4 regions of the Arthrobacter sp. AOP36-A1-22 genome follow, and region 1 is predicted to be linked to each of the others. Evidence: riboswitches for the same ligand, from Rfam matches in the RefSeq annotation. Region 1 holds a riboswitch; each other region holds the start of a gene.

Region 1 (7,295 bases):
GGTGTGGTCCCCGCCGATGGTCATCAGCGTCGAGCCGTCGGCGGTGAGGTCCAATGCGTTCTGCTGGATCGTTTCGATGGCGTCGTTGATGTTGAAGGGGTTCACGGCCATGTCCCCGGCATCGGCGACCTGGACCTCTTCGAACGGGGAGAGGTCCATGGCGGGGTTGTAGGGCCGCAGCAGGCGGGAGGACTCCCGGACATGGTTGGAACCGAACCGCGCCCCGGGCCGGTAGGAGACCCCGGCGTCGAAGGGGACCCCGACGACCTTGATGCCGGCCTCCGGGGCCTGGTCCAGTCGCGGCAGACGGGCGTAGGTCGCCGGTCCGGCAAAGCGCGGGATCTTCGATGAATCGATGGGGCCGATCTTTCCATTGGCCTCGACGCGGATCTCTTCCATGCTGCTCCTTCTCGACGGGCCCCCTGAACGATCCCGCCCATGGTTGCCTAATAAGATACTTTCGTTGCCTTCCATGCTATTTGTGGTGTGTGGCACAGTCAAGACGCCCGGCGAGGTTCCGCCCGAAAGGTCCAGACCGTGATGATCCCGGACCCCTCACAGGCCCCCGGCAAGCGTAGTGTTCGGGTTCATGAGCAGTGCAGCAGGCCCTCGACGCGCGGGCGGCCGCGCGGGCGCTTCGGCGCCCGGCGGGCGCCTCGGTGGCTGGCTCATGGATTCGGCGGTCGCCCACCCCGAGGCCCCCTGGCAGGACCGCCCCTCCCGGGTGGCCGGCCAGCCCTGGTGGAAGGTCATGTGCCTGTCGGGGCTCGACTACTTCTCCACGCTGGGTTACCAGCCGGCCATCGCCGTCCTGGCCGCCGGGGTGTTGGCTCCCCTGGCCACCGTGGTCCTCGTCGCGGTCACCCTCGGTGCCGCGCTGCCCATCTATCGCCGGGTCGCCTCCGAAAGCCCCCACGGCCAGGGCTCGATCGCCATGCTGGAACGACTGCTGCCGCATTGGAAGGGCAAGGTGCTGGTCCTGGTGCTGCTGGGGTTCGCCGCCACGGACTTCATGATCACCATGACGCTTTCCGCGGCCGATGCCACCGCCCACATCATCGAGAACCCCTTCGCCCCGGCATTTCTGGGCGGCCAGAACGTGGCCATCACCCTGGTGCTGCTGGCCCTGCTGACCCTGCTGTTCCTGCGCGGTTTCACCGAAGTCATCTCGTTGTCCGTCCTCCTGGTGGGCCTCTACCTGGCCTTGAGCGTCGTCGTCCTGGCCTCCAGCCTGGTCCGGGTCGCGGCCTCCCCCGGACCCGTCGGTGATTGGTGGACGACACTGAGCAGCAGCCATGCCAGTCCCTGGCTCATGATCGCCATGGCCCTGCTGGTCTTCCCCAAGCTGGCGTTGGGCCTCTCCGGCTTCGAGACCGGGGTCGCCGTCATGCCGCAGATCCGTGGCCGCGCCGACGACACCGAGGCGGCCCCCGAGGGGCGGATCGCCGGGGCGAAGAAACTATTGACGACCGCCGCGGTGACCATGAGCGTGCTGCTGGTCGTTTCCTGCGTGGTCACCACCTGGCTGGTCCCCGCCGACGCCCTGCAACCCGGCGGGGCCGCCAACGGCAGGGCCCTGGCCTATCTGGCCCATGAGCAGCTCGGTCAGGGCTTCGGCACCCTCTACGACCTGTCGACGATCCTCATCCTCTGGTTCGCCGGCGCCTCGGCATTGGCCGGCCTGCTCAACCTCATCCCCCGCTATCTACCCCGCTTCGGCATGGCCCCCGAATGGGCCCGGGCCAACCGCCCGCTGGTGCTGGTGCTGGCCTTGATCGCCGCCGCCGTCACCCTCGCCTTCGACGCCAGCGTCGACGCCCAGGGCGCCGCCTACGCCACGGGGGTCCTGGTGCTGATGACGTCCGCGGCGGTCGCCGTGGCGATCTCCGCCCACCGTCGGGGCCAACCCCTGCGCAGCGCCCTGTTCTCGCTCGTCGTCCTCGTGTTCACCTATACGACGGTCGCCAACGTCATCGAACGTCCCGACGGGCTGCGGATCGCGGCACTGTTCATCATCGCGATCCTCTTCGTCTCCTTCATTTCCCGCTTCCGCCGTTCCACGGAACTACGGGCCACGACCGTTTCCTTCGACGTCGCGGCCCACACGCTGTTGAGTGCCGCCGCCGAGGCCTCCTCGGTCAACCTGATCGCCCACGAGCCGGTCAGGTTCAGCGCCGAACGCTATCGCCATAAGCTCCAGCATGCCCGCACGGCCAGCCACCTGCCGGTCACGGCGAAGCCGGTGTTCATCGAAATCGGCATCGGTGATTATTCGGATTTCGCCCAGGACGTGCTGGTCCGCGGCACGCTGCGGCACGGGTATGCGGTCCTGGAGGCCACCGCCCCCTCGGTCCGCACGGCACTGGCGGCGATCTGCCTGGGCATCCGCGACGAATACGGCATCATGCCGCATCTGTACTTCCGCTGGACCGAGGGCTCACCGGTGCGCAACCTGCTGGGTTTCCTGCTGTTGGGGCAAGGGGAGATCGCCCCGTTGACCCGTGAGGTGCTCCGTGAGGCCGAACCGGATCTGCAGCGACGCCCGTGGGTCCATGTCGGCTGAACCCGGCTACCTCGACGCGGCAGGGACCAGCGTCCAGAGGACCACCGCTTCCTCCTCCGTGGGGTTGATCCACGAATGCGGTTCGCGGCCCGGGAAGGTGACCGAATCGCCGCCCTCGAGCTCGAAGCGTTCATTGGCGAAGATGATGATGAAGCGCCCGGAGACCACATGCAGGACCTCGACCTCGCAATCCACCGAATACAGTTCGTCCTCGCCCTGCCCATGGGGTTCGATGACGGCGCGGATGACCTGCAGCCGCTTCTCCGACCGACTGGTCACCAGGCGTTCGATGATGCCGTGCCCGCCCAACGAGATCCGCGGGGCATCATCGAAACGGACCACATGGGTCTCGGGCTGGGCAAACAGCTCCCCCACCGACACCGAGAGGACCTGGCACAACGTGACCAGCGAGGCCACCGAGGGCGAGGTCAGGTCGCGTTCGACCCGGGAGAGGAAGCCCTTGGTCAGCCCGGTCGATTCAGCCACCTGTTCAATCGTCATACGCTGGGCATGACGCGCCGCCCGGATCTTCGAACCGATGGCAATCGGGGCGTTGCTGGGCTCGACGGGCAAGGCCTTCATGGGCGGTGTACTCCGGGTCTTCACAATGGATGTAGGTGCTGCATTACGTCACACAGCATAGGCCAATTGACCTGTTAGCCAGATCACTTTAGCTTAGTAGGCAACAGATGTTTACCTGTAAACATCATTTTTTGATCATCCTCCCTTTTCCGACCAGAGGTTCCCCATGGACATCATCAATATCGCGATCGTCATCGCGTACCTGATCGCGATGCTCGCGTTCGGCTGGTGGGGCAAGTCCCGCACCAAGAACAGCAGCGACTACCTGGTCGCGGGGCGCCGACTCGGCCCCTTCTTCTACACCGGAACCATGGCCGCCGTCGTACTCGGGGGCGCCTCCACCGTCGGCGGCGTCGGCCTGGGCTACGAATTCGGCCTCTCCGGCGCCTGGCTGGTCATCGCCATCGGCATCGGGGTGCTGCTGCTGAGCATGTTCTTCGCCCCGCGGCTGCAACGACTGAAGATCTTCACCGTCTCCCAGATGCTCACCCTGCGCTACGGCTCCAAACACGCCACCAACGCCTCGGCGGTGGTCATGCTGGCCTACACGCTGATGCTCTGTGCCACCTCCACCGGGGCCTACGCCACGATCTTCGTCGTGCTCTTCGACTGGGACCGCTGGCTCGCCATCGCCGTCGGCGGGGCGATCGTGCTCGTGTACTCCACCATCGGCGGCATGTGGTCCATCACCCTGGCCGACCAGGTCCAGTTCGTCATCAAGACCGTCGGTGTCTTCGCCCTGATGCTGCCCTTCGCCCTCTCGGCGGCCGGCGGCTTCGAGGGAATCTCCGCCGGCATCCCCGAACGGGCCCGCGATGAATTCTTCAGTTGGGGCGGCCTGGGCGCCGAGACGATCATCACCTACTTCGTGGTCTACACCCTGGGCCTGTTGATCGGCCAGGACATCTGGCAGCGGGTGTTCACCGCCCGCACCCCCAAGGTGGCCCGCTGGGGCGGAGCCACCGCCGGCATCTACTGCGTGATCTACGGCATCGCCGGGGCGATCATCGGCATGTCCGCCCGGGTCGCCCTGCCCGGCATCGACATCGAGGCCCTGGGCAAGGACGTCGTCTACGCGGAGGTCGCCATGACCCTGCTTCCGGTGGCCGTCGGCGGGATCGTCCTGGCCGCCGCCGTGGCGGCCATGATGTCCACCGCCTCCGGCGCACTCATCGCCGCGGCCACCGTGGCCCGCAACGACGTCACCCCCTTCGTCGCCAGCTGGTTCGGCAAGGAGATCGAGGTCAACACCGGGCGCAACCCCGAGCACGACGTCGCCGCCAACCGGTACTGGGTCCTGGGCCTCGGGGCCGTGGCGATCATCCTGGCGATCCTCGTCAACGACGTCGTCGCCGCCCTGACCATCGCCTACGACATCCTGGTCGGCGGGCTGCTGGTCGCGATCCTGGGCGGGCTGCTCTGGAAGCGCGGGAACGGCATCGGCGCCGCCCTGTCCATGGCGGCAGGGACCCTGGTCACCCTGACGACCATGATCACCCTGGAGGCACTGTCCACCGAGAAGTTCTCCGGGGTCTACGCCAATGAGCCCATCTACTACGGTCTGGGCGCCTCGTTGGTGGTCTATGTCCTGTTCAGCCTGCTCTCCCCGCCGACCCGCCCGGAAGTGGCCCGGCACTGGTCGGATCGGGTCGCCGGACGGGTCGACATGGAGGGCGTTTCCGCCGATCAGCAAGCCTGAACCCGCCCCGGCGTCGTCCTCGTTCCCCCCGGGTGACAGTGCTCCCGGGGGAGCAGATGTCGAACACGAATCTAGCCGCACCAACGCTGGGATGCAGCGGGAATGACGTGGAACACAGCTTGGGTTGCCCCGGCAATCACGTTAGGCTGGCAAAAAGCTTCATGAGACGCGGGCAACAGCTCCGACTACCCGCGCACCAACCCCAGGTTCGTGGGTGGTTCGGATGAAGAAGCGGCCCGCACGACAACGTGTTGGGTAAGAACGCACGAGAGGAAATCCGTGGCGCAAAGCGTCTCCGTCCTTCCAATTTTCGATTCGATGCTAGGCACCGTCTGCCTCAACGTGGACGGTCACTGGGAGCGCTTCATCGCGCCCCACCCCAAGGATCTCGACCATGCGCTGGCCAACACGGCCGGCCGACCGGTCTGGGAATCCGACTCCTGCGCACTGACCGTGCGTATTCCCCGGGCACACCGCCCCGACGGGGAAGCACAGGTGTTCTTCCTTGAACGCCTGCCCGTCCGCGACCGCGCCGAGGCTCCCTCGGGTATGCTGGTCGGCTGAAGGGGAGTAGTTCCACACCCCACCCGCGCTGGATCGTTGATCCGGCACGGGTGGACGAGGACCTGTCGACATACCGACCGCCCTCCCGGCGGTCCGGCATTCCACCCGGCACCACGCCGGGCGAACGAGACCTTCGGCCCGCCACTGGCGGTCCGAGGCTCGTGGCCACCCACCGACCTTTGACCGGCAGTCCCGCACCACCGCGGGGACATACGAACCGATTGAAGGACGCCCAATGACACCGGATGCCCCCTCCCCCGACGCCGATCCGCCAGCCGCGGAGGCCTCGCGTAGGGAGCCCACGCCCGCCGAGATCCGGCGCTGGCGCAAATACCTGGCCGACGAACGCGTCGAAGGTTCCATCTACCTCACCCTGGCCAAACGCCGTGAGGGCGAGGAACGCCAGATCCTGTTGGGTCTGGCCCGGGCGGAAGCCCGCCACCAGGAGCATTGGTCCAATCTTCTGGGCGAGCATGCCCGGAAGACCGCACGCCCCTCGCTCAGCCGCGTCATGCTGCGGTTCATGGCCCGCAACTTCGGTTCGGTCTTCGTCCTGGCCTTGGCCCAACGGGCCGAGGGCGCCTCCCCCTACGACAGCGACGCCGACGCCACCGCTCAGATGGCCGCCGATGAGCTGGTGCATGAGGAAGTCGTACGCGGGCTGGCGATCCGCGGCCGCAACCGGCTCTCCGGCAACTTCCGGGCCGCCGTCTTCGGGGCCAACGACGGGCTGGTCTCCAACCTGGCCCTGGTGATGGGCATCGGCGCCGCCGGGGTGTCCAGCGCGCTGGTCCTCTTTGCCGGGGTCGCCGGCCTGCTCGCCGGCGCCCTGTCCATGGCCGCCGGGGAATACGTCTCCGTCCGCTCGCAGCGCGAACTGCTCACCGCCTCCCAACCGACCCAGATCACGCTCATCGCCGCCCCGGATCTGGACCTGCAGGCCAACGAACTGGTCCTGGTCTACCGGGCCCGCGGCATGAGCCGGGAGGCCGCCGAGCACCGGGCCGCCGAACGGCTGGGGACCTTCAGCTGCGACTGCGACCCCTCATTGTCCCTGCAACCCGAGGTGCCCGAAACCGAAACCGGCGGCGACGAACACGAGGCCCTGGGCTCCGCCTTCGGCGCCGCCGCCTCCAGCTTCTGCTTCTTCTCCTCGGGGGCCTTGGTCCCGATCCTGCCCTACCTCTTCGGTATGGGCGGGCTGCCAGCCCTGCTGGTGGCCCTGCTCCTGGTCGGGGTCGCGTTGATGCTGACCGGGGGCATCGTCGGACTGCTCTCCGGCGCCTCCCCGGCCAAACGCGGGTTCCGGCAGCTGGCCATCGGCCTCGGTGCCGCCGGGGTCACCTACGTTCTCGGCCTGCTCTTCGGCGGGAACATCGGCTAGGACCCGCAGAACCCGGCCCCTTCCGTTCAGCTGGCGCGGCGCATCCGGCGGGCTGCGGCCACGGGGCGGCGGTCCCCCGCCGGGGGCGGGGTCGGCTCCTGCGTGTCCGGCTCGCCGGCCGGTTCGGTGCCCTGCCCGGGGGCCGGAGCATCCCGCCGTCCGGCCTTGGCTGCGGCGATCATCTCGCGTGCGGGCCGGCGTGGGGTCGTCGTCAACGGCCGGGGGGTCGCCCCGATCGGCGGCAACGGCTCCACGGGCACCTGCGGGGCGTTCTTCCGGGTCTTCGCCGCCTCGGCCTCCTCGGCCCGCGCGGCCTTCGTCCGGCGTTCGTGTTCCTGCCGGGCCGCCCTCTCCTCCTTGACCCGTTCGGCGGCGGCGGTCCGTTCCGCCTGGGCCCGCTCGAGCTCCGCCGCCTTCTGCGCCTTGGCCTGCTCCTCGCGGGCGGCCTCTGCCGCCTTCTCGGCCTCGACCCGCTCCTGTTCCGCGACCTTCTCGGCCTGGGC
Region 2 (7,295 bases), on a different contig from region 1:
TGACCTGGCTACCCTGGGCCCTGGGGCTGCTGCTGGCCGGCATGACCGCCGCCATCGTCCTGGGCGGGATGCGCCGCGTCGCCTTCGTGGCGCAGAACCTGGTGCCGTTGATGGCACTGATCTACGTCAGCTTCGGCCTCGTGATCGTGCTCATGAACTTCGAAGAGCTCCCACGCGTCATCGGCCAGATCGTCGACGGGGCCTTCAACGTCAAGGCAGCCGTCGGCGGCGGCATCGGCGTCGCCATCGTCCAGGGCGTCCAGCGCGGCATGCTCTCCAACGAAGCCGGCATGGGCTCGGTCCCCAACGTCGCCGCCACCGCCTCGGTCAGCCACCCGGTCAAGCAGGGACTGACCCAGACGCTGGGCGTCTACTTCGATACGCTGCTGATCTGCTCGATCACCGCGTTCATCGTCCTCATCGCCTTCCCGGACCTCGGACAAGGCGGCGAAGGCCTGGTGATGGTGCAGGAATCCCTGGTCGGCAACCTGGGGGCGTGGGCGGCGATCGCCCTGGCGGTGATCATGTTCCTGCTGGCCTTCACCTCGGTGCTGGGCAACTTCTCCTACGGGGAAGCCAACGTCAACTTCATCACCCGGAACAAGCGGGTGCGGACCCTCTTCGCGCTCGCCGTCACCGCCGTCGTCTTCCTCGGGTCCGTGATCTCCGTTGACCTGGCCTGGTCGCTGGCCGGGGTCACGATGGTCTTCATTGCCATGATCAACCTGGTGGTGATCACCATCCTGGCACCCACCGCACTCAAGCTCCTGCGCCACTACAACGCCCAACGGGCCCAGGGCCTGGACCCGGTCTTCCTGGCCACCGACATGCCGGAAATCAAGAACATCGATTGCTGGACCGAAGAGGACGTCAGTGACCACCTGACCCAGCGCGGCTACCAGCGGAAGGTGTCGGTGTCGGACACCGAATGATCAGCCAGCGGTACAAATTCGCTGCAGGGCGGGCAGGCACTCTTCATTCTGCAGGCTCGTCGTATCGCCCAACGCGGATCCTTCGAACAGTTGGGTCAATAGCCGGCGCATGATCTTCCCGGACCGTGTCTTGGGGACATCGGGGACGAAAACGATGTCGCGCGGTTTGGCGATCGGGCCGATCTGGGTTGCCACGTGAGCGCGCAGATCGGCGGCGGCGGCCAGTTGCGAGGGCGTCGACCCGGAACTGGTGCCGCCCCCGAGGAGCGCCTTGTCGCGGGGCACGACGAACGCCGTTGCCGCATGGCCGGTCGTGGCATCGACGGAGGGGCAGACCCCCGCCTCGACGACCCCCGCATGGGAGACCAGAGCTGATTCGATCTCGATGGTCGAGAGCAGATGACCCGAGATGTTCACCGCATCATCGGTGCGCCCCAGGATCCAGATGTCGCCGTCGTCGTCGTACTTCGCGCCGTCTCCGGCAAGGAACCAGCCCTGCGCGGCGTACTTCTGCCAATAGCTGGTGAAGTAGCGTTCCGGATCGCCCCACACGGTACGCGCCATGGCCGGGCCGGTGGCGGTGAGCACGATGTTCCCTTGCACGTTCGCCGGGACCCGGGCGCCGTCCTCGTCCACGATGTCCGTGGCCACCCCGGGAAGTGCGCGGGTGCCGCAGCCGGGCTTGAAGCTTATGTCGGTGGGGCGGGGGGAGAGGACCGTGGCGCCGGTTTCGGATTGCCACCAGGTGTCGACCATCGGGATGCCTGCATTGGGCTCACCGGGAACCACGGAATCGCGGCCGACTTGGGTGCGCAGCCAACGCCAGGCCTCGGGGTTCACGGCCTCCCCGACGGTGCCGGCCATCCGGATGGAGGAGAGGTCGTGATCGGCGGGGATACCGTCCGGGAACCAGCCCATGAGCGAGCGCACCAGGGTCGGGGCCGTGTAGTAGCTGGTCACCGAATAACGTTCGATGATCTCGAAGTGCCGTCCCGGATGCGGGGCGTTGGGGACGCCTTCGTAGAGGACCTGGGTGACACCGTTGGACAGTGGTCCGTAGATCTCGTAGGTGTGGGCGGTGACCCAGGCCAGGTCGGCGGTGCACCAGTGCACGTCCAGGTCCCGCTGGCCGGGGTCCGGATGGCTGAAGAGGAACTCGTGGCTCCAGGAGGCTTGGGTGAGGTAGCCGCCGGTGGTGTGCACCAGACCCTTGGGCTTCCCGGTGGTCCCCGAGGTGTACATGATGAACAGCGGGGTTTCGGCGTCGAAGGCCTCGGCGGCGTGGGTGCGCGGCTGCTTCTCGACCACCTCGTGCCACCACAGGTCCCGGCCTTCGGTCCACGCGATCCCGCTGCCGGTGCGACGGATGACCAATACGTGTTCGATGGCGTTGTCCCCGGCCACCGCGGCGTCGGCGTGGGCCTTGACCGGCACCGCGGTTCCGCGGCGGAACTGGCCGTCGGTGGTGACCAGGAGCTTCGCCCCGGTGTCCTCGACCCGGAATCGCAGGGCCTCGGCCGAGAAGCCGCCGAAGACCAGCGAATGCACCGCACCAATCCGGGCGCAGGCCAGGGTGATGACAATGGTCTCCACCAGCACCGGCAGGTAGATGACCACGCGGTCCCCGACGCCGATGCCCAGGGAGGTCAAGGCGTGGGCCGCCTGGCTGACCATGCCGGTCAGCTCGGCGTAGGTGACACTGCGCCGGTCCCCGGGTTCGCCCTCGAAATGCAGGGCGACCTTCTCCCCCTGGCCGGAGGCGACATGCCGGTCGGCACAGTTCACCGCCGCATTGAGTTTCCCGCCCTCGAACCAGCGTAGTTCGGGGCCCCGGCGGGCCACCGGGTCCACGGCGGTAGTGCTGTGGATCGTATGCCAGGGTTCGGTCCAGTCCAGGCGTGCCGCGGCCTCGGCCCAGAAGTCCAGGCGTGCGGCTTCGGCGTTCAGGACATCGAGCTGGGCGTCGGCAGTGGGGGAGTCCATTGTCGGTACGTTGGTCATGGGTGCTCCAATCGGGTGGGCAGTATGACGCGGGGCCATGTAAGGCTTCCCCGCGGTGGGTAGCGGCCCCCGGGAGATGACCGGTGGGGTCCTAGGCGGAAACCGGGATGGTTTCTTCCGTGGTGGGCAGGTGCTGCCGGCGGGTGGTTCCTACGGTGAGATTGAAGATCGCCAGTGAGTAGAGGGTCACGGCGGTGAAGAGTCCCAGCCCCAGAAGCCCGAAATGTCCCAGCCATTCTCCGAACGTCAGCAGTGCTGCAGCGACCAACGTTCCACCCGCGGTGTAGCGGATGCCGGCCGTTCGTCGTTTTCGATCCGGGGTGGATTCCCAGGGCACGGTCACCAGCGTGACCACGACCATGACTGCAAGGTTGATGCCCATTCCAACCCACACGGGATGGATTCCTGCGAAGAACGTTGTGGCGGACCAGCCCGAGAGCTGGTTCCAGGCAATGCCGGCAAGGAACCCGGAAAGCATGGCTGCATGTACTGCCCGACGGCTGGCCAACGGCCAAAGGAAGACCGCGAGAACCGGCGCCAACGTGGCCCCGTTGCGCAAGGTCCAGGCAAGGACGTTCCACCAGGCAGCCTGCTCGGTGCGAAGGATCCCGTAAAGGATCATCAAGGCCGTCAGGGCAACCAAGGAGTACCGGGTGTAGCGAACCAGATCTTGTTCGGTGGCCTTGGGGCGTAATGCGCTGCCGACATCACGGCCCAGGGACGTGGCTCCGGAAAACTGGCATGGCCCCGCCCAGCCCATGGCGCAGGCCCAGACGCCAAGGAAGAAGAGGCCGACCAGCGGCGCCGGCAGGGTCTCGCTGATGTAATAGGGGACAGCCACGAGGCCAAGTTCCTGGTCGGGAACCGCAATGGCTGCGGAGGTCCCCACCAGGGCACCGAGGACGATGAAGGGGATCCCGAAGAGGGCTGCCGCATACAGGCCCTTCTGGCCGTCACGCGGAGAGCGGCAGGACATGGTCATTTGGAAGGCAGCCTGCGCCAGCGGCACATTGACGATGAATGTCCCAAACCAGGCGACGATGAGGGACAGCCCGGCATTTCCGGGGTCGACCATCGCCGGACGGGTGGCTGCCAATTCCTGCCAACCGCCGGGGCCGGGATTCGACAACACTACGAAGCCCGCGATGACGAGCATGACGACGAAGACCAGGCAGTTCAACGTCTGATTGAATGCCACGGACCTCATGCCGCCCGACCAGAGAAAAACCAACAGAAGCAGCGCGGTCGCAGTGACCGTCCATTGCAGCGGCAAATCGGTGAACGCCGTCAAAGCCGAGGCGAAGGCGATCGTTGTGGCCACCGACCACATGGGGAAAGTGACCGCCGTAATGACGCCCGCGATGGCTTTAGCCGCCCGACCGAACCGATCACCGATGATGCCGGTGACCGTCACGACGAGCTTCTCCCGCAGCGGTTTCACCAGCAACAAGGCGATCAGCAGAATTTGCACCGTTTCGGCCACTCCGTACCAGGCAGCGGAAATCCCGGTCCGATAGCTGAGTTCCATGATGGAAATATATGAAGAGCCCGAGAAGAGCCCCGTGATGCAGAAGGCGACGGTCCAAGGGCTGAAGGAACGGCCGCCATCGAAGAAGCCCTGTCCGCCGGGACGCCCTGCGCGCACGCGGGACCAGCGGCCGCCAAAGAGCAAAAGAGCCGTATAGCCCACGGCTAAGCCGATGGTCCATGCGCCCGCCGATGTCACTGCTCCACCTTTCGGGACCGCGAGTCGAGACCGCGAGAGAGGGCATCCGCGTTGTTGCATTCCCTTTCAGGAGCGTCGACATCGATCAACTCCGCGAAATGCCAGCGGAGATCCACGACAACGCCGGCGGCGCGGATCAGGGTCAGCGCCGGACAACGTGATTCCACGGACGTCGTCAGCTGGTCCAACCGGCTGGCATCTTGTTCTCCGGTCTGGACGTGGACGGCGATCCGGCAGGAATGAAAAAAGGGCTGGACATCGGCGGTACCGGCGAATCCGCGCGTGTCCTGGGTAGCCAGGCAATAGGTCTCGATGGCTTCGAGACCGATCTGCAGTTCCTCGGCGATCTGTTCGACCACCACGCCCAGGCATGCGTTGACTGCGCCGACCATGTATTCCATGGGAGTGGGGGCGGTATCGGTCCCGCCAACGGGTTCGGGCTCGTCCACTTCGAAGCCGAAGGCCCGGATCCGGATCTTCGTCCGCATGGATCCCTGCCACGTCCCTTGGGAACGAATGCGTTTGTCGTGGGCTTTCGGGGAGACGGAGCCCCCGAGGCGGGTCTGCTGTGCGTCGGTCGTACGGGTCGGGGCAATGCTCATGAACTCAGCTCCATCGTTCCTGGCGGAAGCACCTTCGCCGGTGACGGGTTCCGCGGGGTGGCGGGGCCTTGTTCGGCGTGGTTGCTGCGGCGTCACGGAGCCAGATCTCTCGGCCGCTCGGGATGGGTACCTTTCCACTAAAGGCCACCGGCACCAGAAGAAGCAACTTCACACGACGCGTTGCGAAATATTTCATTGATGTTTCCTGCGAGGTGCCCGGATTGAACTTTCGTGTCCAGAACCCGTGCAAATAACGGAAATATTCGATGTTGCTTGGATTGCCTGGGGCTCGGAACCTGGGCTGAAACACCCCGGAAAAGTGGTTTCCGTTGACTCCAACGGTGGCGCTGAGGGCCCATGATGTGGCCCAATGGAGACAACAACCATCCAGAGCGGCCGAGAGATCTGGCTCGATGACGCCGCAGCAACCCCTTCCCGATCCGTCGGGAGGAAGGTGCTCACGCCGGAACCGATGGAGTGATGTTCTGTGGCTGCCCTGCCGATCGACGAAGCGACCCCGCGACACCTGATCAAACTGACCCCCGGCGTGCCCGCCGACGGACACTACGACGAACTCGCGGCGGTCTTCAGACCCGTGTTCGCCAGCATCGCCGATGGCGCCGCCGACCGAGATGCCCGGCGGATCCTGCCCTTTGAACAGGTCGGCTGGCTCAACCAGGCCCGCTTCGGTGCCCTGCGGGTCCCCCGGGAGGTCGGCGGCTTCGGCGCCTCGCTGGTTGATTCCTTCCGCCTGCTCATCGAGCTGGGGGAGGCCGACTCGCAGATCGCCCAATTGCTGCGGGCCCATATCGGCTTCGTCGAATCGGTGCTGCTGCTCCACGACGAGGCGGTCAAGGCGCGCTGGTTCGCCCGCTTCGTCGCCGGGCAGATCGTCGGCAACGCCTACACCGAGCGCGGCGGCAACGACCTGGGCCACCTGAACACCGCCGTCGAACAGTCCGAGGCCGGCTGGATGCTCACGGGGCAGAAGTACTACTGCACCGGGACGATCTTCGCCGACTGGGTGGCGGTCACCGCCATGGCGCCAGCGGTTGAAGGACGCCACGTCGCGGTGGTGTCCACCCAGCATTCGGGGGTGGTCATCCACGACGATTGGGACGGATTCGGCCAACAGCTCACCGGCACCGGGACCACCGGATTCGCCCGGGTTCCCGTGGATACGCTCCTGGACCCCGAGGTGCTGGACGTCCACCCGGAATCGGCCATCTTCCAGTTGGTACTGCTCGCCGTCCAGGCCGGTATCGCCCGGGCGGTCCTCGCCGACGCCCGCGCCCACACCCAACTGCGTGAACGCGCCTTCACCACCGGAACCGGCGTCCCCTCCCGGCATGAACCCCAGGTCCTGCAGGTCATCGGAGAGATCTCGGCGACCGCCTGTGCCGTGGACGCGATCCTGTTGGCCGCCATCGCCGAACTCGAATCGGTGATCGGCCAACCGGGGCTGAGCCCCGCGGAGCAGTACGCGGTCAGTGAGCTGGCCGCCAACCGGGCCCAGACGAGCATCCAACCACTCGTGCTCGAGGCGACCAGTAAGCTCTTCGACGGCCTCGGCGCCTCGGCGACCTCCACCGCCTGCAATCTGGACCGCCACTGGCGCAACGCGCGCACCATAGCCACCCACAACCCCGCCATGTACAAGTCCCGCATCGTCGGCGACTACGAGGTCAACGCCGCGACGCCGCGCAAACTCGGCGCCGTCGGCGACCTCAAGACCCCTGAAGGAGAAAAATGAGCACCACACCAGCACGCCGCCGGATCCGCCTGAACGCCTTCGACATGAACTGCGTGGTCCACCAATCGCCGGGGCTGTGGCGTCATCCGCAGGACCAGGCGTGGCGCTATAAGGAACTGGGCTACTGGACCGAACTGGCCAAGACGCTGGAGAAGGGGCTGTTCGACGGGATCTTCATCGCGGACGTCTTGGGCACCTACGACGTCTACGGATCCACCAACTCCACCCCGCTCTCCGCCGGCGCCCAGGTCCCGGTCAACGACCCGTTCCTGCTGGTCTCC
Region 3 (7,295 bases), on a different contig from region 1:
CGTATTCGCCGACCTTTCGAGAGGCGGGCAACACCTGAGAGACTCTGCCCATGAGCGTTTCCTTCCAGTGCACGACGTGGACCACCATCCCTCAGGAACACTTATTCGATCTGGCCCGGAACATCGACACCCATCAACAATCGCTGGCGAAGTCCCGGGAGGAGGCCATCGCCGGTGTCACTTCCGGCCTCATCTCACTCGGTGAGAACGTGACATGGCGGGCTTGGCACTTTGGCGTCCCCCTGAAGATGACCAGCCGCATCATGCAGATGGAAGCACCGCACTCCTTCATCGACGAACAGGTCAAGGGCCCGTTCCGCTGGTTTCGTCATATCCATGAGTTCAGCCAGGAGTCGGGGGGAACAACCATGGTTGACCGCGTCGATTTCGCCGCACCGTTCGGCCCTCTCGGTCGTTTGGCAGAGAAGCTCTTCCTGGCCCGTTATCTGCAGAAGCTCATCGAGGAGCGGAACCGCCATCTCAGCGCCGGGCCCGTGGACTAATTAGCGGCCCTGATTGCGCGGATGCTTCCGTGCAACGCGTTCATTTCCGCGCTTATGGTTGCCGGTGATTCGCGCCATGAGTGCCTGCGGTTCTTGTGTTTCGATGTCGGCCAGGAAGCACGTGGCCATCATCCCGCGCAGTGTTGACGCCCGCCGGCCCTGATGGAAGATCACGACGGAACCGCCACGGGCACACGGTTTGTCAGCCCCCTGCCGCACCAGCCGCGTCTCGCACCGCTTCCGGCCACGGCCGCCAGTGCCCATCGGAAGGGAGCATGGCTTCTGCCACCTCCATCCTTCCCTCGGGCACATCCTCGGCATGGATGCACCCGGCTTCTTCCCACCGGCCCGGCTCGGCCAGCCGATAATCGACAGATTGGTCGTCGTTGGGATTAATTCGTTCAAAATAGCCGCCTGAGACGACGGCTCGCACCACGGATTCAAGGTTTTCCAACAGCTCCTGGACATCGTCATCGCAGGCATCGCAACCGCATACCGGATAGTGGGCGTCGTAGAGGGCGCCAGCGTGCAGGAAGATCCCCGGGAACCCGGTGAAGACGAAGGTCAGCGGGGCCGCGAGCAGGTTGGACGGGACGACCCGGACCGCGTGGACGACGTCCTCCGAGGGGAACAGCAGATCGGAAGCAACCTCCGGGTCCCGTTCGGCGACGACGTCAAAGGCGTCCAACAGCCAGTCGAGCTGGGCATCAGCGACCTCATGCAAGGGAGCGAACCGGTGTCGATGGCCCACCGTGGAGTAGGCGCGCGAAGGCGGAGACATCCCTTCCCACCGATGGCCGTAGGCGATCGGGGCGCCCTGTCCATCGCGATGGATCTCCGGGGTGAACTCCGGGCGCCGGTATCCGCTCATGGCCCCACGATAACCGCTGGGATACCCCCTGGCGAGGGGAATCCTGCTGCGGGGATGGCGGGCTCTCCACCCGCGGATGACCCGGCGTATGTCTCCGGATGACGCGACGCGTTTGCCCGATCGGCGTTCCCGCCAGCAGAATCGAACCCAAGAATCAAGAGATCCAACCTGAGGCCCTGGCCGGTTGGACGGCAACCCCCTTCGCCATAGTGGGGTGCCCCAGGTGACGATTCGACGCCGTCCCGACCGGGAGGCGTAAGTATGGCGCAGCGCCACGCTCGCCATGACAGCGAAGGAACGCCATGACCCAGACCCTTGCAGAAACCAGCATTTCCAACCGCGCCGAACGCCTCGATTCCGCGGGATCCGCCTGGGCGGAACGGATCGGTCAGAACACTGCCAGCGCATCGCTGCAGTTCCGCGCGACGGCCGACCCGGTGGGCTCGGTCGGTTCGACCATCCGCGCCGGACGCCACGAATTCACCGTCGACGAACCGGCGGCATTGGCCGGGGACGACGTCGCCGCCAGCCCCGTCGAATACGCCCTCGGGGCGTTGATCTCCTGCCAGGTGGTGGTCTACCGCCTCTATGCTCACCAGCTGGGCATCACGATCGACTCGCTGGACATCTCGGCGGACGCCGACCTGGATGTGCGCGGCCTGTTCGGCATCGAGGACAAGGTCCGCCCGGGATTCGGTGATGTGCGGCTGACCGTGGACGTCTCGGGTCCGGCCACCGAGGAACGCTATGCCGAACTCCAGGCGGCCGTCGACGCCCACTGCCCGGTATTGGACGTCTTCACGAACCCGACCCCGGTGACCACGACCCTGCGGGTCAACTCCTAGAAGGCGGCCAGCAGCCGACTCCCAACAGGACCTCCGAACCGGCTGTACCTGCCGAATTGCACGGTGTTGTCCCTGGGGCTGCGGCTCCTGGTGTCCAGTCACGATCCATGAAGCAGCGATCTCTTGATGTTCATGAAGTGAGCTTCTGTCTAGTTCGACGGTCCAGTGACAACTGTCCGGCTCCCGGCACCGTGATGGCCAAGTTGAAACCGCTGAGCTGTCGTGGATCGGGGTCTTCCCCGAGGACCAGTGCGCCCAGGCCTGCCACTGCCGGCGGCGGGAGCCGTCAGCAGGGCAGTGGCGGTGGCCGGCAGCCTCCAGAGGTCCCCCTGAACCACAAGGTGTAGGCGGGCAATCCTCCGATGCCACCGAGCTAGAGGTAGCCGGTTGCCCCGGCGGCCTCGAGCTAGTCGGGGTGGCTCCGGGGGCCTACCCCACACCAAGGGCAGACACGACGCGACATGGGGAGTCCTCCCCATCGCATGTCAAGGCTCCATCTGGAAGACTACTCCCGATCACCCGAAATACTTTCGATGGAGGAAATTTTGAGCAGCAGCACCCCCAACCCCTATGGCAACCCCGGAGGGGTCACCATGCCCACCCATGGTGAGGCTCCCTTGGACCAGCCGCTCTACGGGGCCAGCTTCGGCCAGGCCATCAAGCGCTTCTTCAAGAAGTATGCGACCTTCTCGGGTCGGGCCAGCCGCAGCGAGTTCTGGTTCTTCGCGCTTTTCAACGCCATCGTCTACACCGTGTTCTACGGCTTGGCGATCGGATTCGGACTGGCCGGCTCCGACCCCGTCACCGGTGAAATGGGTGCCGGCGGGGCCATCCCCTCCTTGGTGATCGGGCTCTATGGGTTGGCCATCATCATCCCGTCCATCGCCCTGAGCGTCCGCCGCCTGCACGACGGCAACTTCAGCGGATTCCTGTACCTGCTGATCCTGGTGCCGATTCTCGGTGGGCTCGTGGTCCTCGTCCTCATGATCATGCCCTCCGTCCCCGAAGGTGCTCGTTTCGACGCCGATGGCGGCGCGGCAGCCTACGGGAACGCCTTTGGCACCTCTGCCGGGTACCCGGGAGCACCGGCTGCCGGCGGCGGTTTCGCGGGCCAGAACCCCCCACAGGGCTACCAGCAGCCCACCGACCCGACCCAGGGCTAGCCAAGCCCCGGCGATGTCCCGGCGGTCCGCCGCCGGGGCATCGGCCCCGCACGCCAGCGCACACCGCCTGGCCTCGACTCCCCCGGAGAACCCCTTGAGCGCTGGTTACCCCAACCCCTACGGCGGCCCCGCGGGATCCGTCGCCCCGTAAAGCAACCCCTCGGGGCGCACCGTCACCTTCGGGGAGGTCCCGGTGGAGCAGCCGCTCTACGGCGCGGATTTCTATCAATCCGTGAAGCGCTTCTTCGGCAAATATGCAACCTTCAGTGGTCGAGCGAGCCGGAGTGAGTACTGGTGGTTCTGCCTCTTCAACAGCATCGTCTATCTCGTCCTCTTCGCCGTGTTCATCGTTCTCGGGGTCGGTGGCATGGACCCGGTGACCGGCGAGATGGGGCTCGGCGCCGCCTTCCCGCTCCTGCTGCTCACTGTCTACTGGCTGGGGACCTTCGTCCCGAACATCGCGCTCTGCGTGCGTCGGCTGCATGATGGGAACTTCAGCGGGCTGTTGTACCTGCTCACCCTGATCCCTTTCTTCGGCGGGGCTGCTCCTCTTCATCCTCCTGCTCATGCCCTCGGCCCCCCGCCGGCGCCCGTTTCGACGCGGATGGCGGAGCGGCAGCCGGCGCGGCCATGCTCGGGGCACCCACCGGGCATCCAGGCTCCGCGGTCGGCTACCCCGGCGCCCCGGCCGGCGATCCCGCGGGGCAGTACCCTCCACAGGGCCACCGGCAGCCCACCGATCCGACGCGGGGCTAGTCACGCCCCACGGATGTCCCGGCGGTTCAATGCCAGCACCGAGAGCCCGATGCACACCAGACCCACCCCTGCCAGCAGGAGGGCCGCCGGGACATCCACCCCGCTCACCAGCGGGGATTGTCCGTAGGCCCAGTAGTAGGGCGACAGCCCGTGCAACCATTCCAGTTCCGGATTCTGGTTGCCGATGGCGTTGAAGGCGTATCCCAGCACCGCCACCACGGCTCCGACGCCGATCCCGTGGATCCGCCGCCCCCCGATAGCCCCGCCCAATAAGGCGAAGGAGCCGTTGAAGAACACCAGCAGGGCGAACATCAGCACCCCTGCCACGGCATGGCCGGCGTCGATCCCCAGTTCCGAGGGCCCCTTGAGGATCAGCAGCACGGCCAGGATGAACAGGTGCAGGAGCAGGATCCTCATGACCAGCGCCGCGGCCCGTTCGAGGACCAGCTGGCTGCGGGTCACGCCGTGGGCCAGGGTGAGTTCGAGCAGGCCCGATTCCTCATCCCCACCAATGGCAGCCGCCCCGGCGCCGACGGCCATGATCGTCATCAGCAGGAAGCCGATCAGGCCGAAGACGGTCGCCTGGGTGTAGCCCGGTCCGCTGGTGATCTGGCCGTAGTTCAACGCGTCGACGAGTTCGGGGGGCAGGGACTGGATCATTTGCTTCATCTGCTCGCTGCCCCCGATGGACGGGTAGAGCGGCAGATACAGGCCCATCACCGCCAGCATGGCCAGCGCCCAGATGAGCATCGAGGCCTTCGCATCGATGAGCGCCTTGGAGAAGAGCGGAAGGACTCGCGGACGGCTTTGCCGGCCGCGGTGCAGGGCGGTGGCGCTCATGAGGTGGTCCTTCCGGCGCCGTGGTGCCCGTCGGTGGTTCCCGGGGTCCGGTACAACCCCAAGACCACCTCTTCCAGATCCGGTTCCTCCACGGCCAGGTCCACGGGCCGCAGCCGGGGCAGGAGGTCCACCAGCTCAGCCACCGGACCGGACCACGTCGCCGAGGCCTGGCACACCGGCCGGCCGTCGCCGTCTTGCATCTGCTCCAGCCGTAACCCGTCGAGGCCTTCCAGCGCCCCCAATAGCCCCCGCACCTGGTCGACGGGCAGCGGGGTTTGGATGCGCAGGCGGCTGGTGGCTCCCTCGCGTAGTTCGGCGACCGTGGAGGTCGTGGCAATGGCTCCTTCGCGCAGGATCGCCACGGTGTCTGCCGCCTGTTGGATCTCGCTGATGACGTGCGAGGAGAGGAAGACCGTTTGCCCGGCTTCGCGTGCTTCGGCGACCAAGGACAGGAATTCTTGTTGCATCAGCGGGTCCAGTCCGCTGGTGGGTTCATCGAGGATGAGCAGTTCGGGTTCGTGCATGAAGGCCTGGATGATCCCGAGCTTCTGCTTATTGCCCTTGGACAGCCGACGGGTCTGCCGATCCAGGTCGAGCCCGAGGCGTTCCGCCAGCCCCTCGACCCGGCCGGAGGCGACGGGCCCGCTGATGTCCTCGAAGTGGCGCAATAGCCGCCGTCCGGTGGTCCTGCCCTCGAGGATCAGTTCCCCGGGCAGGTAGCCGATGCGTCGTCGGAGGTCCGGACCGGCCTGGCGCGGTGGGACGCCGAGGACACCGAGGTGTCCGGCGCTGGGCCGGATGATGTCCAGCAGGCAACGCATCAGCGTGGTCTTTCCGGCGCCGTTGGGCCCGATGACCCCGAACACGGATCCGCGCGGGACGGCGAAGTCGATACCGTGCAGGACCTCGTTGTTTCCGTAGCTCTTGTGCAGTCCAGTGACTTCAATGGCGTGGCCCATGACCGTCCTTTTCTTCGAGCGTGGTGGCGGCTTCCCGCGTAGCGTCAAGGAATGCGGAGTCCGTATACAACGGATGCGTATAAAGGTCGACGGCGGGGACCGCGAGTCGGTCGATGGCTTCCACACCGAACCCCTGCTGGCCCAAACCACGGGCGACATGGCGACCCAGGACCAGCAGGCCCAACGACTGGGTGACCATCAGGGCGGCAGTGGCTTCGGGGTCCCCGACCTGGCGCATAGTCCCGGCCCGGGCGCCGTCCTGGAGGATCTGCAGAGTCAGGGAGAAGTAGGCGTCGAAGAGGGAGTCCCCTGCCTCCGAATCCTCCACCACCGCTCGTCGGATATAGGCGAGCTCACGTTCATATGCAGCGGGGTTGGCCAGATATTCGGTCAGTGCGTCACGCAGCTTGGCGGGGTCTTGGGACTTGGCGGTGGCCGATTCATGGGCCGTTTCCAACACGTGGGTATCGCAGGCCCGGCGCAGCCCCTCCTTGGTGCCGAAATAGTGGATGACCAGCCCTGGGGAGACCTCGGCGGCGGAGGCGATGTCGCGCACCGTGGTCCGGGAGAAGCCGTGCCGACCGAAGAGGGTGATCGCGGCATCGCGGATCCTGGCCCGGGTCGTGACATCACCATCAATTGAACGCATGTTTAAGATACTAAACAACGGTTCAGCATAGTCAAGGGTCGGACGCTGCACGCACGCAAAGGAGGCGGCCCCGCAGTGGGGGGCCGCCTCCTTTCGTCAGGGAATGAGCCTAGGCATTCACTGCCTGGCATGCTCCCTTCCATGCCTCCCAGCCGGCATAGCTGCCGTCGAGCTCGATGACGTCGTGACCGGCACGGCGCAGGGCGCTGGCGGCGACCGAGTTACGCACCCCGCTCTGGCAGTAGGTCACGATGGTGCCCGAGGTCGGCAGCTCGTCCTGGTGCCACAGGACGCGCCCGCCACTGAGCTGTTCGGAGCCGGGGATGTGGCCCTCCGCGTGTTCGGTCTTATTGCGCACATCGAGCACGAGTGCCGCGTCGAAGCCCTCGAGTTCCTCTGGCTGGAGCAGCGCCGGGGTATGCATCGGCAGCCCCTCCAGGCCGGTGACGTAACCGGCGACCCGGTCGATCCCGACCCGCACCAGGTGGTCCCACATCTCCTGGGCTTGATCCTGGGTGTCCGCCAGCAGAACCAGTGGACGCTCATCGGTCTCCGGGTCCACCGCCCAGGCGCCATAGCTGGCAATCTTCTGACCAGCGGGGATGTTCAGCGAGTGGTCCACCGTGCCCTGGTGCACCTCGTGGTGTGATCGGGTATCGACGAAGCTCACCGTGTCCAGTTCGAGATCGCGGCGAACGTCGTCGGTGGA
Region 4 (7,295 bases), on a different contig from region 1:
AGGGAGCTGAGGCCCCACAGGATGAACAGGGCGGTTCCCCCGACGAGGAAATTGACCAGGGTGGCGGTGATGGGGGTGCCGTAGGCGGCGGTCTGGGTCCCGTTCATGGCCTGCTGGAACCCCATGAACAGCCCTGCGGTGAACGGCAGGAGCACCGGCACCAGCCAGGAGAGCCCGTCGGCGGAGGATTCCAGCCGGGGCGATACCGCCCACAGTACGGCGATGATCATCAGTACGGCCCCGGCCATCCGCCGGGCGGTGATGAAGCGTTTGCCCCCGGGGCCGAATCCGACCCGGTCGACCATCAGCCCGCTCATGGTCTGTCCGGTCACGATGGCCACGGTGAACAGTGCGACGCCGATCAGGGGCACCGCGTGGCTCTGTCCGAAGACGATGTAGCCGCCGCTGATCCCCGCCAGCAGGTACCAGCGTGGGAATTCTCGTCCGGCCACGGCCCGGCGCATGGCCACCAGTCCGGCCCGCCCCCGCGGCAGCAGGACCGAGGCCAGCATCATGACCACGGTCCCGCCGGCGAAGCTGATGGCCGCCGCGGCGTTCGGGTCCCCCATCCGTTCAGCGAGCCCGCCGTTGATCCGGCCCTGGATGGGCATCATCAGTCCCCCGATGATGGCCAGGACCAGACCGGCCCATAACGGAAGGTGCCGGGCCTTCGCCCGCGGAGCAATCACTGGGGTCATCGTTGGACATGCTATCGCCGCGGTGGCGGCCGGACCTGCTCGTGACGCAAGATGGTCTCATGACAGCAGAACAGCCCCGGCCCATCAGCATCCGCGACGATTCGATCCGTTTGGGGCAGCTACTGAAGCTGGCGAGCCTGGCCGAGGACGGTTTCCATGCCAAGGAGCTCATCGAAAACGGGATGGTTCAGGTCAACGGTGAGATCGAGACCCGCCGGGGCCGGCAGTTGAAGATCGACGATGTGATCGCCCTGGCCGACGAGTCGGTGATCGTCACCTCCGAGTAGGCGCGACTCCGCCGGGTCCTAGTCCAGCACGTGGTGGCGCAGGAACTCGCCCACATGCTTCATTTCCGGTTCCGATACGCTGTGGCCCATTCCGGCATAGAGCATCTTGGTCAGGTCGGTGTGTTCCCCGGCCCAGTCCAGGGTGAAATCGATCTTCTCCTCGGTGATCACCGGGTCGGCTTGTCCGCGTCCCCAGAACATCGGCGTCCGGGCCGCCTTCGTGGCCTGGTCGTTGAAGAATTCGTGTCCGGCGGCCTGGATCGCGAATCCCGACAGTCCGACGACGGCGTCGATCTCCTCCGGTCGGTGGCGCAGGACCGAGGTCGCCACGGCCATCCCCATGGAGAAGCCCAGGAGCGTCACCGATGCGTGCTGTTCCTTCACCTCCTCCAGCCAGGCCCACACCTGCTGCACCGACTCCACGACCTTCTCCAGCGAGTAGTCCAGGTCCTCCATCAGCGGGAACCAGGTGTAGCCCGGGCCCATGGCGTAGGGGGCACGCACCGAGGCCAGGGTGAATTCCTCCGGCAGCATCGGGGCCAGGCCGATCAGGTCCTTCTCATGGGAAAGGTAGCCATGGAACAGGACCAGCAGGGGGGTGCCCTCCCGCTCGGATTCGGGGCGGGACCAGGCAACGACGGGCTGGGGCAAAGTCTCAGTCATGCGGCCATTGAATCACGCCGGCGCGCCCGGCCACAGGACGCGGCATCGCTTCCGGCGTGCCTGCCGGTCGTGTCCCGGGGTGGTAAACCCGGGCGCCCGGTGAAATGATGTACCCGTGAGTAACAATGATGCTTCCTCCGCACCGGACCAGTCCGACCCCTCGTCCACGTCCCCCGGCGACGCGATCCGCCACCCCTGGCGCCGCATGGTCTCCCTCGGCGACTCCTTCACCGAGGGCATCGGGGATCCGGATCCGCAGAGCCCCGGCGGACACCGTGGCTGGGCCGACCGTGTCGCCGAGCAGCTCAGCCGGCAGGCGGAGGACTTCGCCTATGCCAACCTGGCGATCCGCGGCCGGCTGCTGGACCAGATCCATGAGGAGCAGCTGGAACCCGCCCTGGAACTCCGCCCGGACCTGATCACCATTTGCGCCGGGGGCAACGACGTGCTGCGCCCCGGTGGGGATCCCGATGCCCTGGCGGTGACCATGGACCGGTTCATCGGCGAGCTCTCGGCCACCGGGGCCACGGTCCTGCTGTTCAACGGCCCCGATATCGGTGAAACCCCGGTCCTGGGCTCGATGCGCGGCCGGGTGGCCATCTACAACGAGAACTTGCGGGCCATCGGCGCCCGCCATGACGCGGTCGTCGCCGATATGTGGGCGATGCGCCAGCTCCACGAACCCCGGATGTGGGCCCCGGACCGGCTGCACTTCTCACCGCTGGGCCACCACACCATTGCGATGATGGCCCTGGATGCCCTCAACGTCGAACACGAGCTCACGGCCTTGGAGCCGAGCCCCTCGGAGCCCAAGCCCTGGAGGGTGGCCCGGCGTGAGGACCTGGTCTGGGCGCGCACGCATCTGGCGCCCTGGGTGCTGCGGCGGCTTCGGCACCAGTCCAGCGGTGACGGAATCACGGCCAAACGCCCGCAGGCCATGCCCTTTTCCCCGGGCGGGACCCCCCACAGCGTGGGTGCCGGGGATCCGCGCAACGACGCGGACTAGGTTCCCGGGGCGGGGCCCTCAGGCGTAGAACCCCGAACGAAGGACCTGGTTCAACTGTTCGATGTCGGTCAGGAAGCCATCGTGGCCGATCGGTGAATGGATGTACTGGACCTGCGGTGTCTCCGGCAGGGCAGCGGCCAGGCGCTCGGACTGCTGCGGGCCGTAGAGCCGGTCGCTGTCGACGGCGGCGATGAGGAATTCCACCCCGCCGGTCCGGGCCAGGGCGGCCTCGACCCCGCCCCGTCCCCGTCCGACGTCATGCCCCACCAGTGCCTCGGTGAGCACGATGTAGGAGTTCGCGTCGAAGCGGGTCACCAGCTTGCCGGCCTGGTGGTCCAGATAGCTTTCGACCTGGTACCGGCCCCGGTCGAAGCCGGGGCTGCCGAAGGGGTCCTCCTCGGCCTGGCCCTCGTGCCCGAAACGGATCTCCAGTTCCGGCTCGGAACGGTAGGTGATGTGGGCCAGCCGGCGGGCGATCCCCAGCCCCGCGAGGGGGCCGGTGCCACTGCCCCGGGCCACGGTGCCGACGGCGTCGAGGGCGCCGGCCGAGGGCGCCGCTCCGTAGAAGTCGCCACCGGAGAAGTCCGGATCCAGCCGGATGGCCTGCGTCTGGATCTGCCCGAAGGCGATCTGTTCGGCGGAGGCGACCGCGGTGGCCGCAATGACGGCGCACCGGGCCACGCGTTCGGGGTATTCCACCGCCCATTCCAACGCTCGCGCTCCACCGAGGGAACCGCCCAGGACGGAGTGCCAGCGTGAAATGCCCAGGTAGTCGGCCAACCGGGCCTCGGTGCGCACCGAATCCCGCACCGTGGTGAACGGGAACCGGGAGCCCCAGGCCTGCCCGTCGGGGTCGAGGCTGGAGGGCCCGCTGGAGCCATAGCAGCCGCCGACCATGTTCGGGGCCACGACGAAGAACCTGTCGGTATCGATCGTCTTTCCCGGACCCACGAGTCCTTCCCACCAGCCTTCTTCCTGGCTGTGCCCCCGGGAGACATGGGTATCCCCCGTCAGGGCGTGCAGCAACAGCACCGCATTGGAGGCCCGGGCGTCCAGGGTCCCCCAGGTCTCGTAGCCGATCATCACCTCGGGCAGCCAGCCGCCGGTCTCGAAGCGGTAGCCGCCGATGGGCACGCATTTGAGGATGCCGTCACGGATCAACGGCGCCCCGGGGGCCTGACGTCGTTCCCTCACGTCGCCGACGCCCTGGCTCACCGGACGGCCTGGACTTCCGGGGCGGCCTCTGCGGCTTCGTCCCCGGCGGCGGCCGCGGCGGCGAAACCGACCTCGAGGTCGGCGATGATGTCGTCGATGTGCTCGATGCCCACCGACAGGCGCACCAGTCCGGCTCCCACCCCGGCCGCGGCGCGTTCGGCGTCGGAGAGCTGGGAGTGCGTGGTGGAGGCCGGGTGGATCACCAGCGAGCGCACATCGCCGATGTTGGCGACGTTGGAGTGCAGTTCGAGGCCGTCGACGAAGGCCCGGCCGGCCGGTTCGCCGCCGGAGATCTCGAAGGCCAGGACCGCGCCGACGCCCCGCGGGGCGTATTTGCGGCCGAGTTCGTACCAGGGGCTGGAGGGCAGGCCGGCGAAGGCGACGGAGTCGACCTGGGCGTGGGCCTCGAGCCATTCGGCGACCTTCTGCGCGTTGGCCACATGGCGTTCCATGCGCAGGCTCAGGGTTTCCAGGCCCTGGGCGATCAGGAAGGCGTTGAACGGGGAGACCGCCGAACCCAGATCGCGCAACAACTGGACGCGCGCCTTGAGGATGAACGCCAGGTTCGCCCCCAGGGCGCCGTCGACCCCCAGATCGCGGGCGAAGACCAGCCCGTTGTAGGACTCGTCGGGGGTATTGAATTCCGGGAAGCGTTCCGGGTCGGCCGCGAAGTCGAAGTTGCCCGAATCAACGATGGCCCCGGCGACGGAGGTTCCGTGCCCGCCCAGGTACTTCGTGGCCGAGTGCACCACGATGTCGGCACCGAATTCGATGGGGCGGACCAGGTACGGGGTGCCCAGGGTGTTGTCCACGATGAGCGGGACCCCGGCTTCGTGGGCCACCGTGCTGACGCCCTCGATATCCAGGACGTCCTGGCGCGGATTGGAGATGACCTCACCGAAGAATGCCTTGGTGTTCGGTTTCACCGCGGCCCGCCAGGAATCCAGGTGGTCGGGATCCTCCACGAAGGTGACCTCGATGCCGAGGCGCTTCAACGTGTGCTTGAACAGGTTCTGCGTTCCCCCGTAGAGGCTCGGGCTGGCCACGATATGGTCCCCGGCTCCCGCGAGGTTGAGGATCGAAAGCGTGGTCGCCGCCTGGCCCGAGGCCAGCAGCAGGGCCCCGACCCCGCCTTCGAGGTCGGCGATCCGGGTTTCGACGGCTTCCTGCGTCGGGTTGCCGGTGCGGGTGTAGATCGGCTCGAGTTCCTTCAGCGCGAAGCGTGCTGCGGCACTCTCGGCGCTGGGGAAGACATACGACGTCGTCTGGTAGATCGGCAGCACCCGGGCCCCGGTGGTGGGATCCGGTGCCTGTCCGGCGTGGACCTGGCGGGTTTCAAAAGACCATGATGCAGACATTTCTGTCCCCTTCTACGACTCAGGGGCCCCTGTTCCACGGCGGTCCCGGAAGGGAACGCCGGGAGGTGACCCGCGCTTGTCCGTTCTCCTTGTGGAGGCGAACCAGGTCTTCACCCGGGGCACCCCACCGCGAGTGGAGGGTTGCCGGCCAGCAAACCGGGGTTTCGCGCTGGCACTCATGACCTGCCTCCAGTGTTGTGGATCGGGGCGGCCGCCGCAACAACGCGGCGTCAATATGACCGCAGGGCGCAACATTCCTCCCCCTCCCCCGTCCGGTCCCCCTCCTGACGGCCGCGATGGAGGCCCGGGAAACGGGTCGAGGAAAATACGAACCATGGTGATTTAGGGCACCCTAAGTCGAGACGCACCTCACAAAGTGCGATCATGAAGCCATGATGAGGTTGGATCACGTTTCGTACGCATGTGGACCAGACGGGTTGGCCGCGACGGCCGCCCGTGTCGGCAAGACTCTGGGGATCGAGTCCGTCAAGGGAGGCATTCATCCCCGCTTCGGGACCAGGAACGTCATTTTCCCGTTGAAGAACACCCAGTACCTGGAGGTCGTGGAGGTCCTGGACCACCCGTCCTCGGACAAGGCGCCGTTCGGCCAGGCCGTCCGGGCCCGATCGGAGATGGGTGGCGGATGGATGGGTTGGTGCGTCGCCGTTGACGACCTGGCCCCGTTCGAGGAACGTCTGGGCCGGTCATCGGTCCCGGGCAACCGCAAGTTCCCCGACGGCCAAGAACTGACGTGGCAGCAGATCGGCATCAAGGGCCTGATCGCCGACCCGCAGGTGCCCTACATGCTGCGCTGGGATACCGGCACCGAGGACCTGCACCCCTCCCGGGCATTGGATCCGCAGGGGCATATCTCCGGGATCGCGATCGCCGGTTCGGTCGAACGGGTCCGCGAATGGCTGGGCACCCCCTCGGAGTCGCCGTTGGGCGATGTCGAAGTCCAGTGGGAGGCCCCCAATGGCACCCCGGGAATCATGACGGTGACCTTCGAGACCCCCTCGGGGACCATCACCCTCTGATCCGCTCACGGAGGTGGAACACCGAACGACGGCGGCCCGCGGGCCGCCGTCGTTTTCGCTCTGTGCCGTCCCGGATCAGTGCCGCGGCACCGCCGCGAAGGGTCCGTCGGCGGCGAAGACCCGATCGGCGAAGCGATCGCCGATCAGCTGATGCGTTGCGGAATCCGGATGCAGGTTGTCCGGCAGCGGCAGCTCGGCCTCGTCCGGGGCCCCATACAGCTCGAGTCCGTCCAGGAAGTACAGGTTCGCATCGTCCGCCCGGTCTTCGACCAGGGAGCGCATCTCGCGGCGGATGACCTCCAAGGTCAGCCGTCCCGCCGATTCATCCCCTGGGGTCCCCGTCGCGCTGAACTTGACCTGGCTGGTCCCCAGGCTCTCCGGGACGATCGTGCCGGGGCCCGACGTGCTTTCGTGAATCGGGCAGAAGATCGGGGAGATCAACACCAGCGGCGTGGTGGGATGCCCCTCGCGGATGGTGTCAAGGAATCCGTGGATGGCCGGGACCAGGGTCCGCACGCGCATGGCATCCAGGTTCACGATGTTGATGCCGAGTTTGACGCTGATGACGTCCGCTGGCGCATCGCGGATCACCCGCGCCATGAAGGGGTCCACGAAGCAGCTGCCCCCGAAGCCGAGGTTGTGCAGTTCGACCCCGCCCCGGCGGGCTGCCACGGCGGGCCAGATCCCGCTGGGGGATGCCGCGTTCGATCCCTGGCTGATGGAGCTGCCGTGGTGGACCCACAGCGGACGGGTCCGGGGCGCGGGGTGGAGCGGCTTGTCGGAGCAGAGGCTGATCAACTCCAGGGATTCATTGTGGGGGAGGTGGAATTCGAGCGTCTTCTCCGTTGGCGCGAGGCCCTCCACGACGGTTGTGTGGTGGGGCCCGGCCACGTGGTGCATCGAGCCGGCGGCCATGTCGATTTCCACGGCGTCCCCGCCGGTGAGTTCGTCGCCGAGCTGGAGGCTGCCGTCGACGAAGACGTCGATGCGGCCACGGGGCCTTTCGCTCCCCCGGAACGCGGTGTGCGTCG

What was found. A riboswitch is a leader RNA that binds a small molecule or an ion and turns the genes downstream of it on or off. The one in region 1 is predicted to bind S-adenosylmethionine.
Region 2: it holds a riboswitch for S-adenosylmethionine, as region 1 does, so the genes downstream of both, ACT3S2_RS11365 (acyl-CoA dehydrogenase family protein) here and ACT3S2_RS12605 (hypothetical protein) in region 1, are expected to answer to the same signal.
Region 3: it holds a riboswitch for S-adenosylmethionine, as region 1 does, so the genes downstream of both, ACT3S2_RS01970 (OsmC family protein) here and ACT3S2_RS12605 (hypothetical protein) in region 1, are expected to answer to the same signal.
Region 4: it holds a riboswitch for S-adenosylmethionine, as region 1 does, so the genes downstream of both, ACT3S2_RS09745 (bifunctional o-acetylhomoserine/o-acetylserine sulfhydrylase) here and ACT3S2_RS12605 (hypothetical protein) in region 1, are expected to answer to the same signal.

What each region holds. Positions count from the first base shown of each region.
Region 1 covers NZ_JBQSWX010000022.1:39,246-46,540, reverse strand. Annotated here, with positions in the region: gene speB (agmatinase) at 1-399, opposite strand, end outside; gene ACT3S2_RS12620 (amino acid transporter) at 590-2,563, shown strand; gene ACT3S2_RS12615 (helix-turn-helix domain-containing protein) at 2,570-3,145, opposite strand; gene ACT3S2_RS12610 (sodium:solute symporter) at 3,312-4,844, shown strand; SAM riboswitch class IV at 5,002-5,112, shown strand; gene ACT3S2_RS12605 (hypothetical protein) at 5,163-5,408, shown strand; gene ACT3S2_RS12600 (VIT1/CCC1 transporter family protein) at 5,644-6,792, shown strand; gene ACT3S2_RS12595 (hypothetical protein) at 6,819-7,295, opposite strand, start outside.
Region 2 covers NZ_JBQSWX010000018.1:35,977-43,271, forward strand. Annotated here, with positions in the region: gene ACT3S2_RS11345 (alanine/glycine:cation symporter family protein) at 1-932, shown strand, start outside; gene acs (acetate--CoA ligase) at 933-2,933, opposite strand; gene ACT3S2_RS11355 (sodium:solute symporter family protein) at 3,025-4,719, opposite strand; gene ACT3S2_RS11360 (OsmC family protein) at 4,656-5,261, opposite strand; SAM riboswitch class I at 5,642-5,740, shown strand; gene ACT3S2_RS11365 (acyl-CoA dehydrogenase family protein) at 5,749-7,014, shown strand; gene ACT3S2_RS11370 (LLM class flavin-dependent oxidoreductase) at 7,011-7,295, shown strand, end outside.
Region 3 covers NZ_JBQSWX010000002.1:128,188-135,482, reverse strand. Annotated here, with positions in the region: gene ACT3S2_RS01980 (SRPBCC family protein) at 51-503, shown strand; gene ACT3S2_RS01975 (DUF6226 family protein) at 706-1,374, opposite strand; SAM riboswitch class IV at 1,527-1,642, shown strand; gene ACT3S2_RS01970 (OsmC family protein) at 1,677-2,219, shown strand; gene ACT3S2_RS01965 (DUF805 domain-containing protein) at 2,765-3,382, shown strand; partial or broken gene ACT3S2_RS01960 (DUF805 domain-containing protein) at 3,576-3,863, shown strand; gene ACT3S2_RS01955 (ABC transporter permease subunit) at 4,139-4,978, opposite strand; gene ACT3S2_RS01950 (ABC transporter ATP-binding protein) at 4,975-5,937, opposite strand; gene ACT3S2_RS01945 (TetR/AcrR family transcriptional regulator) at 5,921-6,586, opposite strand; gene ACT3S2_RS01940 (MBL fold metallo-hydrolase) at 6,696-7,295, opposite strand, start outside.
Region 4 covers NZ_JBQSWX010000014.1:9,069-16,363, forward strand. Annotated here, with positions in the region: gene ACT3S2_RS09720 (DMT family transporter) at 1-698, opposite strand, end outside; gene ACT3S2_RS09725 (RNA-binding S4 domain-containing protein) at 758-985, shown strand; gene ACT3S2_RS09730 (alpha/beta hydrolase) at 1,004-1,648, opposite strand; gene ACT3S2_RS09735 (SGNH/GDSL hydrolase family protein) at 1,764-2,654, shown strand; gene metX (homoserine O-acetyltransferase MetX) at 2,673-3,848, opposite strand; gene ACT3S2_RS09745 (bifunctional o-acetylhomoserine/o-acetylserine sulfhydrylase) at 3,866-5,227, opposite strand; SAM riboswitch class IV at 5,295-5,411, opposite strand; gene ACT3S2_RS09750 (VOC family protein) at 5,620-6,264, shown strand; gene ACT3S2_RS09755 (GDSL-type esterase/lipase family protein) at 6,340-7,295, opposite strand, start outside.